DNA from 3 places in the Castellaniella sp. WN genome. Region 1 is predicted to be linked to each of the others. Evidence: predicted binding sites of a transcription regulator. Region 1 holds the regulator's gene; each other region holds the start of a gene.

Region 1 (4,279 bases):
TTCCTGGGCACGACGGCGGACGTTCTCGACCTCGGCATGCGCGCGCAGCAACTGGTCGTGGTAATCGGCGACCTGCTTCTGGGCCTCGTCCAGCAGCGCGGCGAGATCCTCGCCCGGCTGCGCGGGGGCGGGCTCGGCGGCGGCATCGGCTGGATTCTGGCTCGGGGGCGGGGTCTCGGCGCTCGGCGCGGCTTGCGGGTCCAAGTCTTCCTGGGGTGCCGGCATATTGAAATCTCCAATGCTGAAAAAGGGGGAACGAAAAAATAGGTGGGGATGGGGCGGACGTTCTTCAAGCCCGGGGAAGGCGGCGGCCCGGTGCCCGGCGAGGGTATCCGGAAAACCGCTACGCCCATCCGGCCAGATTGTCGGCGATCAGCCCGGCGAAATCCCGCGCCCAGTCGGGATCGGCGTTCAGGCAGGGAATGTAGCGGAAGGCGCCCCCGCCCGCCGCCAGGAACGCCTCGCGACAGCCCATGTCGATCTCTTCCAGCGTCTCCAGGCAGTCCGCCAGGAATCCCGGGCACATCAGGTCCACCGTGCCGACGCCCTGCCGCCCCCAGGCCTCCAGCGTGGGCTGGGTATAGGGTTGCAGCCAGGGCGCCGCCCCGAAGCGGCTCTGGAATGCCACGTGCAGACGCTCGCCGTCGGCGCCCAGACGTTCGCGCAAGGCCCGGGCGGTCTGCTGACAGTCGCGGAAATAAGGATCGCCCCGGCGCACCGACTGCTGAGGCAGGCCGTGGAAGCTGAGCAGCAGCCGGTCGGGCTTGCCGACCCGGTCCCAGTGCGCGCGTACCGACCGGCACAGCGCGTCCACATAGGCGCCGGACGTATGGAAGCGGTCCAGGAAGCGCAGCGTGGGCTGGTGACGCAGCCGGGCCAGATACGCGGCCACCGCATCGACGGCCGTGGCGGTGGTGCTGGCGGCATACTGGGGATACATCGGCACCGCCAGGATACGGCCGCAGCCGGCCGCGCGCAGGGCGTCCAGGGCGCCGGCCAGGGCCGGCCGGCCGTAGCGCATGCCCAGTTCGACCCGAACGTCCAGGCCCCGGCCACGCAGGGACGCCGCCACGGCATCGGCCAGGTCCCGGCTGTGCACCAGCAAGGGCGATCCCCGGTCGAGCCAGATCTGAGCGTATTTCGGAGCGATGGCGGCCGGCCGCCGCGTCAGCACGAACAGGCGCAGGACGAACTGCCACAACGCGGCGGGCAGTTCCACCACGCGGGGATCGGACAGGAACTCGCCCAGGTAGCGACGCACCGCCGCGGGAGTCGGTTCATCGGGCGTGCCGAGATTGATCAGCAGGACGCCCAGCGGTCCGCGGCCGGGGCCGGGCGCCGCCGGGTCGAGCGCCCGGGGATCGGGCGCCTCGGTGAGGAAACGGCTCATGATCGGAAAACAGGGAAAGACGGCATCAGGAAGAAGCCTGGCCGAGGGCGTTGGACAGCATGCGGGCGGTGATGTCGACGATGGGGATGACCCGGTCGTAGGCCATGCGGCTGGGGCCGATGACGCCCAGCGTGCCGATCACTTGGCCGTCGACCCCGTAGGGGGCGGTGATGACCGACACGTCCTCCAGCGGCACGAGGCGGGAATCGCCGCCAATGTAGATCTGCACGCCCTGGGCGCGGCTGGAAACGTCCAGCAGATGCAGCAGGTCGGTCTTCTGCTCGAACAGATGGAACAGGCGGCGCAGCCGGTCCATGTCGGCCGTCATCTCGGTCACGTCCAGCAGCTTGCCTTCGCCGGAGATGACCACGGCCTCGTCGTCCGTGTCCGGCGAATCCAGGCCGGCGTCCACGGCCTGCTGCATCAGGCGGGAGATGTCGGTCCGCAGCGAAGCGAGCTCGTCGGCCAGGGCCAGGCGGACCGCGTGGAAGGACTTGCCGGAGAAATGCCGGTTGAAGAAGTTGGAGGCTTCCAGCAGTTCGGTCTCCGAATACTCACGCGAGACGAAAAGGATGCGGTTCTGCACGTCGCCGTTGGGGGTGACGATGATCAGCAGCACGCGCCGGTCCGACAGGCGGATGAATTCGATGTGGCGGAACACCTGAGTGCGCTTGGGCGTGAGCACCACGCCCGCGAACTGCGACAGGTTCGACAGCAGCGAGGCGGCGGCAGTCACGGCGCGACCGGGTTCGGCCGCCGGCAGGCAGTCCTCGATCCGCAGGTCGGGGCTGAGCTCGTAGGGCCGTGCGGTCAGCAGGCTGTCGACGAACATGCGGTAGCCGCGCGGCGTGGGCACGCGGCCCGCCGAGGTGTGCGGGCTGTGAATCAGGCCCAGGTCCTCCAGGTCTGCCATGACGTTGCGGATCGTGGCCGGCGACAGGTCGAAGACCTTAGACAGCGTACGCGACCCCACGGGCTGTCCGTCCGCGATGTAGCGTTCGACCAGCGCCTTCAGCAATGTCTTGGCTCGATCATCCATGTCCAGTTCTCTGTTTGGCTCATATTCGTCAGGCTGGGGCCATGTTCAAAATGCGGCATCTCTCCACCTCGCGCCTTGCAAGGCGCTCGGATTCATCTGGCACGGGGCAGTCCGCAGGGACTGCCCCGTGTCCGGACTCATCCCCCTATAATCGGATACGCCTATTATTCCATTAATTCCGGGAGACCCCCCGCCCATGCATTTCAAGACCGTCGCCCTGATCGGCCGCCACCAGGACAGCGGCATGGACACGCCCCTGCGCCGATTGGGCCAGGTCCTGTCCGCGGCGGGGTGCGACGTCCTGATCGAGGCCGAAACGGGCCGCAACACCGGGGTCGCCGATTTCCCGCTGGCCTCGTACGAGGATATCGGCGCGCGCGCCGACCTGGCCATCATCATGGGCGGCGACGGCACCATGCTGGCGGCGGCGCGGCAGTTGGCCACGTCCGGCGTGGCCATGATCGGCATCAACCACGGCCGCCTGGGCTTCATCACCGACATCCCCCTGGGCAGCGCCGACGAGGCCATCACCCGCATCCTGAACGGGGCCTTCGTCCAGGACGAGCGCATCCTCCTGGAAGGCCGCGTGATGCGCGGCGACGAGACCATTTTTTCCGGCCTGGCCCTGAACGACGTGATCATCAACCGCGCCGGGCGCGGCGGCATGATCGAACTGCGCGTCGAATGCAATGGCGCCTTCATGCACAGCCAGCGCGCCGACGGCCTGATCATCGCCACGCCCACGGGCTCGACGGCCTACGCCCTGTCGGCCGGCGGACCGATCCTGCATCCCCAGGTCAACGCCCTGGTGCTGGTGCCCGTCGCGCCGCAAACCCTGTCGAACCGCCCCATCACCCTGCCCGACGACAGCGTGCTGAACATCACCATCAGCGCCCTGGGCCGGGTGGAATCGGGCGCCAGCGTCCACTTCGACATGCAGGCCCTGTCCAACTGCCAGGAAGGCGATCGTATCGACGTGCGCCGCAGCCCGCACCGCGTCCGCTTCCTGCACCCCCAGGGCTACAGCTATTTCTCCACCCTGCGCAGCAAGCTGAACTGGAACCGCATGCTGCATCCCTGGGACGAACCCGACCAATAGCCTCCGCCACCACCATGCTGCGCGCGCTGCACATCCGTGACTTCGTCATCGTCGATCAGGCCGACATCGTCTTCGATGCCGGATTCACCGTGTTCTCCGGCGAGACCGGGGCCGGCAAGTCGATCCTGATCGACGCCCTGACACTGGCCCTGGGCGGCCGGGGCGACGCCGCGCAGATCCGCCAGGAAGCCTCCCGCGCCGACATCAGCGCCGTCTTCGACGCGCCCGAGGCGGCCGCAGGCTGGCTGACCGAACAGGCGCTGGAAGGCCCGGATCTGATCCTGCGCCGCGTCATCGACGCCCAGGGCCGCGGCAAGGCCTGGATCAACGGCGTGCCGGCCACCCTGGGCCAGCTGCGCGACCTGGGCGCCCTGCTGGTGGACATCCACGGCCAGCACGCCCACCAGAGCCTGCTGCAATCCGCCAGCCAGCGCGAGCTGCTGGATACCCACGGGGGGCATGCCGACCAGTCGCGCGCCCTGCTGCAGGCCTGGACCGGCTGGCGTCAGACGCAAGCCGCGCTGGACGCCGCCCGCAGCGACGCGGCCGGACAGGCGGCCCGGCTGGAACAACTGGCCGCGGACATGGCCTGGTTGGACGACCTGGCGCCCGAACCCGGCGAATGGCCGGACCTGTGCGCCCGCCAATCCCGCCTCGCGCACGCGCAATCTCTGCTGGCCGGCGCCGGCCAAGCCGTCGAGGCGCTGGATGGCGAATCCGGCTCGGCGGCCCAGACCCTGCATGCCGCGAT
Region 2 (4,279 bases), 1.3 Mb from region 1:
TACCGTTCGATGACCACACCACCCTCCATGATGCCGCTGTTCAGATACGCACGGATCAGCCGGATGACTCCAGCTTCCGGGATACGTTTCCGTAAGCGGTCAATCAGGATGTCGTGGTTGACCCGGTCAAAGAACTTCTCCAGATCCACGTCCACCACAATACGACGACCGGACTGCACATACGACTGAGCGGCAAGTACCGCATCATGCGCACGCCGCCCCGGCCTGAAGCCGTAGCTGTGTTCGCTGAAGGTGGGGTCAAGCAAGGGTTGCAGCACTTGCAGCAGTGCCTGCTGGATCAGTCGATCCGTCACCGTCGGGATGCCCAGCTCGCGCTGGCCGCCGTCGGGCTTCGGGATCATCACCCGCCGCACCGGACTGGGCCGGTACGTTCCCGCCAGCAGCGCTTCACGGATGGCAGGCCAGGCTGCCACCAGGTGGCCGGCGGTCTGGTCAATGTCCAGGCCATCCACTCCAGCGGCGCCTTTATTGGCCCGCACCCGCTTGAATGCCGCTTGCAGGTTCTCCCTCGTCAACGCCGCCACCAGCAGCGTTGACCCTGTATCCTCATTGCCATGTCGCGGGCATCCTGTTTCCTCGCTGGCTGAATCACCTGCGGCTTCACCGCAGGCTACGCCCGCCCGCTCCACCGACGTGGACATCTGAGGCAATACAAGCTGCATCGACATGTCGAGCAATACTCCTTCTCGTTTGGTCCTTCGCCGCCTCGCTCTCAGCCTCACCGGCCCCGCTACCACGACTACTACGACCGCTGCTGAGACCTCGCTCCGGCTCGACGCCGTTACCCTTTCAGGATCAAGGCGAGGCGTCCCCAGATAAGAGCGCACTCCTTCATCGCACAACCGCCGCATCTACGCCGCTTCGCCTTGGTCACGAGAGCTTTGCGGTTTGTGGCCCGCTCGCCCTGCTCGGCAGCGCCTTCTATGCAGTTCTTGTTCATCGGCTCACGATTTACGCTTCACGCTTCCTCCCCACGCTCGGTCACCCTCGCGCAGTTGCGCTTCACTTCGCTCGTTGTGACCAACTCGCGGCGGGACTCGCACCCGCAGGAGTACGCCCATGCTGGGCGTACCACAAAAAAAGGGATGCCAAGCGGCATCCCGTGAACATCCGCTTCGATAGGGAGGGGAAGAGGAGAAGCAGAAGCGGACGACAGAACGGCCGGGCCGGCGAAGCCGGCGCGCGTTCATGAAGGATTGGGCCGCCAGAAGCGCGGAAAGTTCACGGCCCGGACGGGAAAGATGCAAGCGAATATGACCGGACGGGACAGCGGGTGGCGGCACGGCACGGAAGGCCGATGCCGGACGCGCGCGCAGGAAGCGGATCACCCGGAAGGCTCAGGCTGCCTGGAAATCCGCCTGGCGATCGCTCAGGGCGGCGCGCAGCTTTTTCAGGGCGGCCGATTCGATCTGGCGGACCCGTTCGGCGGAAATGCCGTATTCTTCGGCCAGTTCATGCAGCGTGGCGCCGCCGTCATCGGCCAGCCAGCGGGCGCGGACGATATGCTGGGAACGCGCGTCCAGTGAAGACAGCGCGTATTCCAGCCCCTCGCCCTGCAGCGCGTCCATGCCGCGCCGCGCCAGTACCTGAGCGGGTTCCTGGGCCTCGTCGGCCAGCCAGTCGGACGGCGCGTAACGGTCTTCGTCGTCGGCCGGCGCATCCAGGGCGCAGTCGCCGCCCGACAGGCGGACTTCCATTTCGGCGACGTCTTCCGGACGCACGTCGAGTTCGCGGGCGATGTCGGCGACCTGGTCCGGCCCCAGGCTGCGGCCGTCGGGCCGCATGCGGCGCAGGTTGAAGAACAGCTTGCGCTGCGCCTTGGTGGTGGCGATCTTGACCAGGCGCCAGTTGCGTACCACGTATTCATGGATCTCGGCACGGATCCAGTGCACGGCGAAGGACACCAGGCGCACCCCGCGGTCGGGATCGAAGCGGCGCACGGCCTTCATCAGACCGATGTTGCCCTCCTGGATCAGATCCGCGTGCGCCAGGCCGTAGCCCAGGTACTGGCGGGCGATGGAGACCACCAGCCGCAAATGCGACAGAACCAGGTCGCGCGCGGCGTCCAGGTCGTTGTGGTCGCGCAGGCGCCGTCCCAGGTCGGCTTCCTGATCGGCGGTCAGCATCGGCAGCCGGTTGACGGCGCCGATGTAGGCGTCGATGGTACCGAGCGCGCCAGGATTGCCGATCGCCAGCGAAAGCCGGGACGGCGCGAGCGACAGGGCGGACGAAGAGGGGGTCATGGTGACAAGATCCTCGTACTGAATGAAATCATGTTAGCACTCCATTAGGAAGAGTGCTAATTTCAAGGTAACAAAGCTTAGGCGGCCCGCCCGCGGGAAAGTTCCCCGGACTCAGGGCAATTCCAGGTCAGCCACCAGCGGGGCGTGGTCCGACAGTTTCTTCCAGGGCGAGCCGTGCAACACCCGCGCGCGCCGCACGGCGAAGCCGCGCTGGTAGATGCGATCCAGCCGCAGCCAGGGGAACACGGACGGGAAGGTCCGGGGCGGCGGCGTCAGGCGCGCATGGCCGTTCATGGACAGCTCGGGTGCCTGGCGCAGCACCTGGCCCGGCAGCCAGGCCAGGCGTTCACGCAGGCGGGAGACGGTACGGCGCAGCCGGTAGATCTCGTCCGACCCTTGCGGCGCGGCGGCGAAGACCTCGACCAGGCCCAGCTGCTCGACAAACAGCGGCGCCAGGCGATTGTTCCAGTCGTTGAAGTCGCCGGCGATCAGCAGCGGCTCGTGCGCGGGCACCAGGCGCTGGATACGGTCGGCCAGCGCCTGCACCTGGCGTGACCGCCCCCCCGCCAGCAGGCCCAGGTGCACCACCAGGCAATGCACCGGCACGTCGCCGACCCGCACCACGCCATGCAGCAGGCCGCGCTGCTCCAGGCGATGGTCGGAGACGTCCTGGTTCTCGTAGTACAGGATGGGGTAGCGCGACAGCAGTGCGTTGCCGTGGTCGGTCGCCTGGCGCACGGCGTTGCAACCGTAGGCGGCCTGCATGCGCAGGGCCGCCGCCAGGGACTCGTGCTGCGCGTCCAGGCTGCCACGCACGCGGTTGCGGCCCTGGACTTCCTGCAGGAACAGCAGGTCGGGCCGCAGGCCGTACAGGCCCAGCCGCAGGTCGGCCAGCGATTCCCGCCCACCCGTGGCCGAACGGCCCTTGTGGATGTTGTAGCTGACGATCCGCAGGGCGGGCATGGCTGGCCCCTTACTTGGCTTCCGTCTGGCGCAGGCGGATGTGCAGCTCGCGCAGCTGCTTCTCGTCCACGGCCGACGGCGCCTGCGTCAGCAGGCACTGGGCGCGCTGCGTCTTGGGGAAGGCGATCACGTCGCGGATGGATTCCGCGCCCGCCATCAGCGTCACCAGACGATCCAGGCCGAAGGCCAGGCCGCCATGCGGCGGCGCGCCGTACTGCAGAGCATCGAGCAGGAAGCCGAACTTCAGGCGGGCTTCTTCCTCGTCGATCTTCAGGGCCTTGAAGACCTTGCGCTGGACATCGGCGCGGTGGATGCGCTCGGACCCGCCGCCGACTTCCCAGCCGTTCATGACCATGTCGTAGGCCCGCGCCAGCGCCTTGCCGGGAGCGGACTCCAACAGGTCCTCGTGGCCCGGCTTGGGGCAGGTGAAGGGATGGTGCGCGGCCGTGTAGCGGCCTTCGCCCTCGTCGTATTCGAACATGGGGAAGTCCACCACCCACAGCGGCTTCCAGCCCGGCTCGAACAGGCCGTTGGCACGGCCGAACTCGCTCTGGCCGATCTTCACGCGCAGGGCGCCGATGGCGTCGGCGACGATCTTGGCGCGATCGGCTCCGAAGAAAATCAGGTCGCCGCTCCGCGCGCCGGTGCGCTCGATCAGGGCGCGCAAGGCGTCGGCGTGAATGTTCTTGACGATGGGCGACTGCAGGCCCTCGGGGATCGCGGCGGCGTCGTTGACCTTGATGTAGGCCAGGCCGCGCGCGCCGTAGATGCCGACGAACTGAGTGTAGGCGTCGATCTCGCTGCGCGGCAGGCTGGCGCCGCCGGGCACGCGCAGGGCCACCACGCGGCAGGCCGGGTCGTTGGCCGGGCCGGCGAAGACCTTGAAGCCCACGTCGCGCATCAGGTCGGCCACGTCGGTGAATTCCAGCTTCACGCGCAGGTCGGGCTTGTCGGAACCGAAGCGGCGCATGGCTTCTTCCCAGCTCATGACGGGGAAGGGATCGGGCAGCGCCACGTCCAGCACCTGGCGATAGATTTCACGCACCATGCCT
Region 3 (4,279 bases), 750 kb from region 1:
TGTGAGAAGCCGGACGTGAGGATGGTTGGCCATTCTCGACGGAAGGCGGCGATGTACGGGGCAGGCGGCCCTGGAGCATCGATTGTGCGAGGGGGGAGGCGACATGATGTGTCGCGCTCATATGGATTCGGTCGTAGGGGCAGCGCAGGGTGTCTTTGCCGTCCTTTTCCAGTTCCAAGGTTTCTCCTTGTGCACGGTCTGTCGCGATACCGACGGCCGTCTTGCGGCCGGCTTCATCAATGGATCTGTGGTTGATGGCGAGTTTGGCTGTCGTGTCGCTCCATGGCGTAAAGCTTGTCGAGCGTTGTTTGCTTTTACAACAAAGGTCATCCCTGCATTTTCATCGAGAGACATGCGTTTTCCGATGAGCGGCTGGCATGGATTCTTGATGAACGGAATAGCCGGCGATGGCACATGCCGGCGCATCGCGGCGCGGAAGTGCCCATGGGGGAGACAGGGTGAGTCAGATGAAAAAATCCCCGCCACGGCGAACCGTGACGGGGATGAGGCCGGGTGCCGGCCGGCGCGCGAGGCGCCGGACCGGGAGGGGCAGGGGCTTAGAAGCCGCCCATGCCGCCCATGCCACCCATTCCGCCCATGTCGGGCATCGCAGCGGCGGGCTTGTCTTCGACGATCTCGGCCACGGCGGCTTCGGTGGTCAGCAGCAGGCTGGCGACCGAGGCGGCGTTCTGCAGCGCGGTGCGGGTGACCTTGGTCGGGTCGATCACGCCCTGTTCGACCAGGTCGCCGTACTCGCCGGTGGCGGCGTTGTAGCCGTAGTTGCCTTCGCCCTGTTCAACCGCGTTGACGATCACGCTGGCTTCGTCGCCGGCGTTGGAGACGATGGTGCGCAGCGGGGACTCGATAGCACGCAGGACCAGCTTGATGCCGGCGTCCTGGTCGGCGTTGTCGCCCTTGACCTTGGCCACGGCGACCTTGGTGCGGATCAGTGCGACGCCGCCGCCCGGGACGATGCCTTCCTCGACGGCCGCGCGCGTGGCGTGCAGGGCGTCTTCGACACGGGCCTTCTTTTCCTTCATCTCGACTTCGGTGGCCGCGCCCACGCGGATCACCGCGACACCGCCGGCCAGCTTGGCGACGCGTTCCTGCAGTTTTTCACGGTCGTAGTCCGAGGTGGCTTCCTCGATCTGCGCGCGGATCTGCTTGACGCGGGCCTCGATGTTCTTGGCATCGCCGGCGCCGTCGATGATGGTGGTGTTTTCCTTTGCCACTTCGATGCGCTTGGCCTGGCCCAGCTCGGCCAGGGTCGCCTTTTCCAGCGACAGGCCGGTTTCTTCGGAGATCACCGTGCCGCCCGTCAGGATGGCGATGTCTTCCAGCATGGCCTTGCGGCGGTCGCCGAAGCCCGGGGCCTTGACGGCAGTGGTCTTCAGGATGCCGCGGATGTTGTTCACGACCAGGGTGGCCAGGGCTTCGCCCTCGACGTCCTCGGCCACGATCAGCAGCGGACGGCTGGACTTGGCGACTTGTTCCAGCACCGGCAGCAGGTCGCGGATGTTGCTGATCTTCTTGTCGAAGATCAGGATGAACGGGTCATCCAGCACGGCGACTTGCTTGTCGGGGTTGTTGATGAAGTAGGGCGACAGATAGCCGCGGTCGAATTGCATGCCTTCGACGACATCCAGTTCGTTGTCCAGGGACTTGCCGTCTTCGACGGTGATGACGCCTTCCTTGCCGACCTTGTCCATCGCGTTGGCGATGATCTCGCCGACGGAGGTGTCGCTGTTGGCCGAGATCGAGCCGACCTGGGCGATGGCCTTGCTGGTGGTGCAGGGCTTGGACAGCTTGTGCAGTTCGTCCACGGCGGCGATCACGGCCTTGTCGATGCCGCGCTTCAGGTCCATGGGGCTGATGCCGGCGGCCACATACTTCAGGCCTTCCTCGACGATGGCCTGGGCCAGCACGGTGGCGGTGGTGGTGCCGTCACCGGCGTTGTCGGAGGTCTTGGAAGCGACTTCCTTGACCAGTTGGGCGCCGATGTTCTCGAACTTGTCCTTCAGTTCGATTTCCTTGGCGACGGAGACGCCGTCCTTGGTGACGGTGGGGGCGCCGAAGGAGCGGTCCAGCACCACGTTGCGGCCCTTGGGGCCCATGGTGGTCTTGACGGCGTTGGCGAGGATGTTGACGCCACGGACGATGCGGGTGCGGGCATCGTCACCGAAATAAACTTGCTTTGCAGCCATGTCGAAATTCCTTGGGATTGAATGGTGAGGTGGCTTACAGGATCACGGCGAGGACTTCTTCCTCGCGGATGACGAGCACTTCCTCGCCATCGACCTTGACGGACTGGCCGGCGTATTTGCCGAACAGGACCTTGTCGCCGACCTTCAGATCGACCGGGATCACTTTGCCGTCCTCGGTCTTCTTGCCGGGGCCGACGGCCAGGACTTCGCCCTGATCGGGCTTTTCAGCCGCGCTGTCAGGGATGACGATACCCGAGGCGGTGGTGCGCTCGTTGTCCAGACGCTTGACGATCACGCGATCGTGCAAAGGACGCAGTGCCATGGAGGAACTCCTGTACGTAGAAATTGAAGGGAGCGGGGGCGAGGCGTTGTTAGCACTCAACCCCATCGAGTGCTAATTATAAGGATGATTTCAGGCATTTCAAGAGCGGGAAGGGGGTTGTTACAAGTGAGTGAAGCTGTCGAACGCTGTCGAACGCCACTGAGTTTTGAACTTCCGCCGTTCAGTTTTGAACTCTGAAAAATGGCTAGATCCCGCATTGTTGCGGATTTTGAGGCAAAAATGGGGTTGAGGTGGGGTTCAAAAATGGGGCATTTCTGTGTTTTTTGCTGCTTGGAATGCATGGGCGCTACCCCGCTGGTCCATGGCTGGCCTACGCATGGCCAATGCGTGGGATATGAGCGCCTCTTGATCAATTTATTCCTAATTACTAGGATGATTTCCTAACCAACCTAGATGGAGAGTGTGACATGACGGTGACAACCAAGGTGTTGACCGCACATGTGCCGCTGCAGCTGGCCGACAAGGTGGACAAGGTGGCGGCGCGACTTGATCGATCACGTGACTGGGTCGTGAAGCAGGCACTGGCCGCCTGGATCGCCCAGGAAGAAGAACGGGATCGGCTCACCTACGAGGCATTGGCTGATGTAGACGCAGGTCGGGTCATCGAACATCAGGCGGTGAAATCTTGGGCGGATAGTTTGGGCACGGCCCAAGAGCTCCCAGTGCCCCGCTGATGGCACTCAAGTAGTCAAGCGAGGCGGTTTCCAGTCTGTCGCGCTTGTATGAATTTTAGGCCGACGCGAATGAGCCCGCTGCAACACGGGCCGTCCAGGCGCTGGTCAACGCCTCCACTACCTTGCTGACCAACACGCGTATCGGTGAGTAGCTTCTCCTGTTTGGGCCATGGGAGGTGCGCCGAATACTGGTTCCGTCATGCGAGGTCCTCTATGAGATTCAGGAGTCGTGATAATCGACGTTTTTCCTGACGCACATGCCAGCGCCGATGTCCCGCAGGCCTCTGCCCGTGATAGTGATCTGTGGACTGGCCGAGCAAGAGGCACATGCTGTTCTGGTCTAATTCTGGTGGACACCTCGATAGGGGATCATCCTTCCCAACGAGAGCCAGCAAGATATGACCCGTATTCGTAGAAGTTTTGACGCCGCCTTCAAGCTCCAAGTGGCGCAGATGATCCGAGAGCAAGGTCTGAGCGTGGGCCAGGTTTGTCGCGATCTGGACCTGATTGACAGCGCAGTGCGCCGCTGGCTGGCCCAGTACGACGCCGAACAATGGGGCGTCTGGCCGCTGCGTACCCTGACCAGCAGGTGCATGTCGTCTGGGATAATTTGAACACGCATCGCGCCCAGGCCGTCTGGCAGGCGTTCAATGCGCGGCATGCCGGACGGTTTCACTTTCACTTCACGCCATTGCACGCGAGCTGGGTCAATCAGATCGAACTCTGGTTTGCCCGGTATACACGCCGAGTGCTGCGCCATGCCAGTCACACCAGCACTGCGCACCTGCGCGAGCGCACGGCACAATTTGTCCGCACGCATAATCAGGCGGCACGCCCGTTCAAATGGAGTTTCCGGGGCTATCCGCTACAAACCGGCGAATCATAACGAGGAGCGACATGCCAGCCTTATCCGCCAAAGAACACGCCACCCACTTGCAACGACAACTGCGCCACCTGCTCGGCCATGAGCAGATCGCTACGCAAACCTACGGGCACCATCTGCTGATCAAACGTGTGGACGATGAACAGTTGACCGTGGTGGCGCGGCTGACCGAGTT

Evidence for each region. The regulator HrcA, encoded in region 1, represses chaperone genes, less so after heat shock. The targets are predictions, from matches to a motif close to TTAGCACTCNNNNNNNNNGAGTGCTAA.
Region 2: rpoH (RNA polymerase sigma factor RpoH) is a predicted target of HrcA. The motif match lies at 2,298-2,324, and genes of this name have one in related genera.
Region 3: ACTPOE_RS10155 (co-chaperone GroES) is a predicted target of HrcA. The motif match lies at 2,576-2,602, and genes of this name have one in related genera.

The regions. Positions count from the first base shown of each region.
Region 1 is NZ_JBTKZC010000001.1:1,421,700-1,425,978, forward strand. It holds gene grpE (nucleotide exchange factor GrpE) at 1-225, opposite strand, end outside; gene hemH (ferrochelatase) at 344-1,390, opposite strand; gene hrcA (heat-inducible transcriptional repressor HrcA) at 1,416-2,429, opposite strand; gene ACTPOE_RS06610 (NAD kinase) at 2,626-3,528, shown strand; gene recN (DNA repair protein RecN) at 3,543-4,279, shown strand, end outside.
Region 2 is NZ_JBTKZC010000001.1:2,722,067-2,726,345, forward strand. It holds partial or broken gene ltrA (group II intron reverse transcriptase/maturase) at 1-689, opposite strand, end outside; gene rpoH (RNA polymerase sigma factor RpoH) at 1,359-2,264, opposite strand; gene ACTPOE_RS12910 (endonuclease/exonuclease/phosphatase family protein) at 2,376-3,227, opposite strand; gene aspS (aspartate--tRNA ligase) at 3,238-4,279, opposite strand, start outside.
Region 3 is NZ_JBTKZC010000001.1:2,170,453-2,174,731, reverse strand. It holds gene groL (chaperonin GroEL) at 558-2,204, opposite strand; gene ACTPOE_RS10155 (co-chaperone GroES) at 2,239-2,526, opposite strand; gene ACTPOE_RS10150 (CopG family ribbon-helix-helix protein) at 2,955-3,221, shown strand; partial or broken gene ACTPOE_RS10145 (transposase) at 3,620-3,781, shown strand; partial or broken gene ACTPOE_RS10140 (transposase) at 3,775-4,107, shown strand; gene ACTPOE_RS10135 (hypothetical protein) at 4,119-4,279, shown strand, end outside.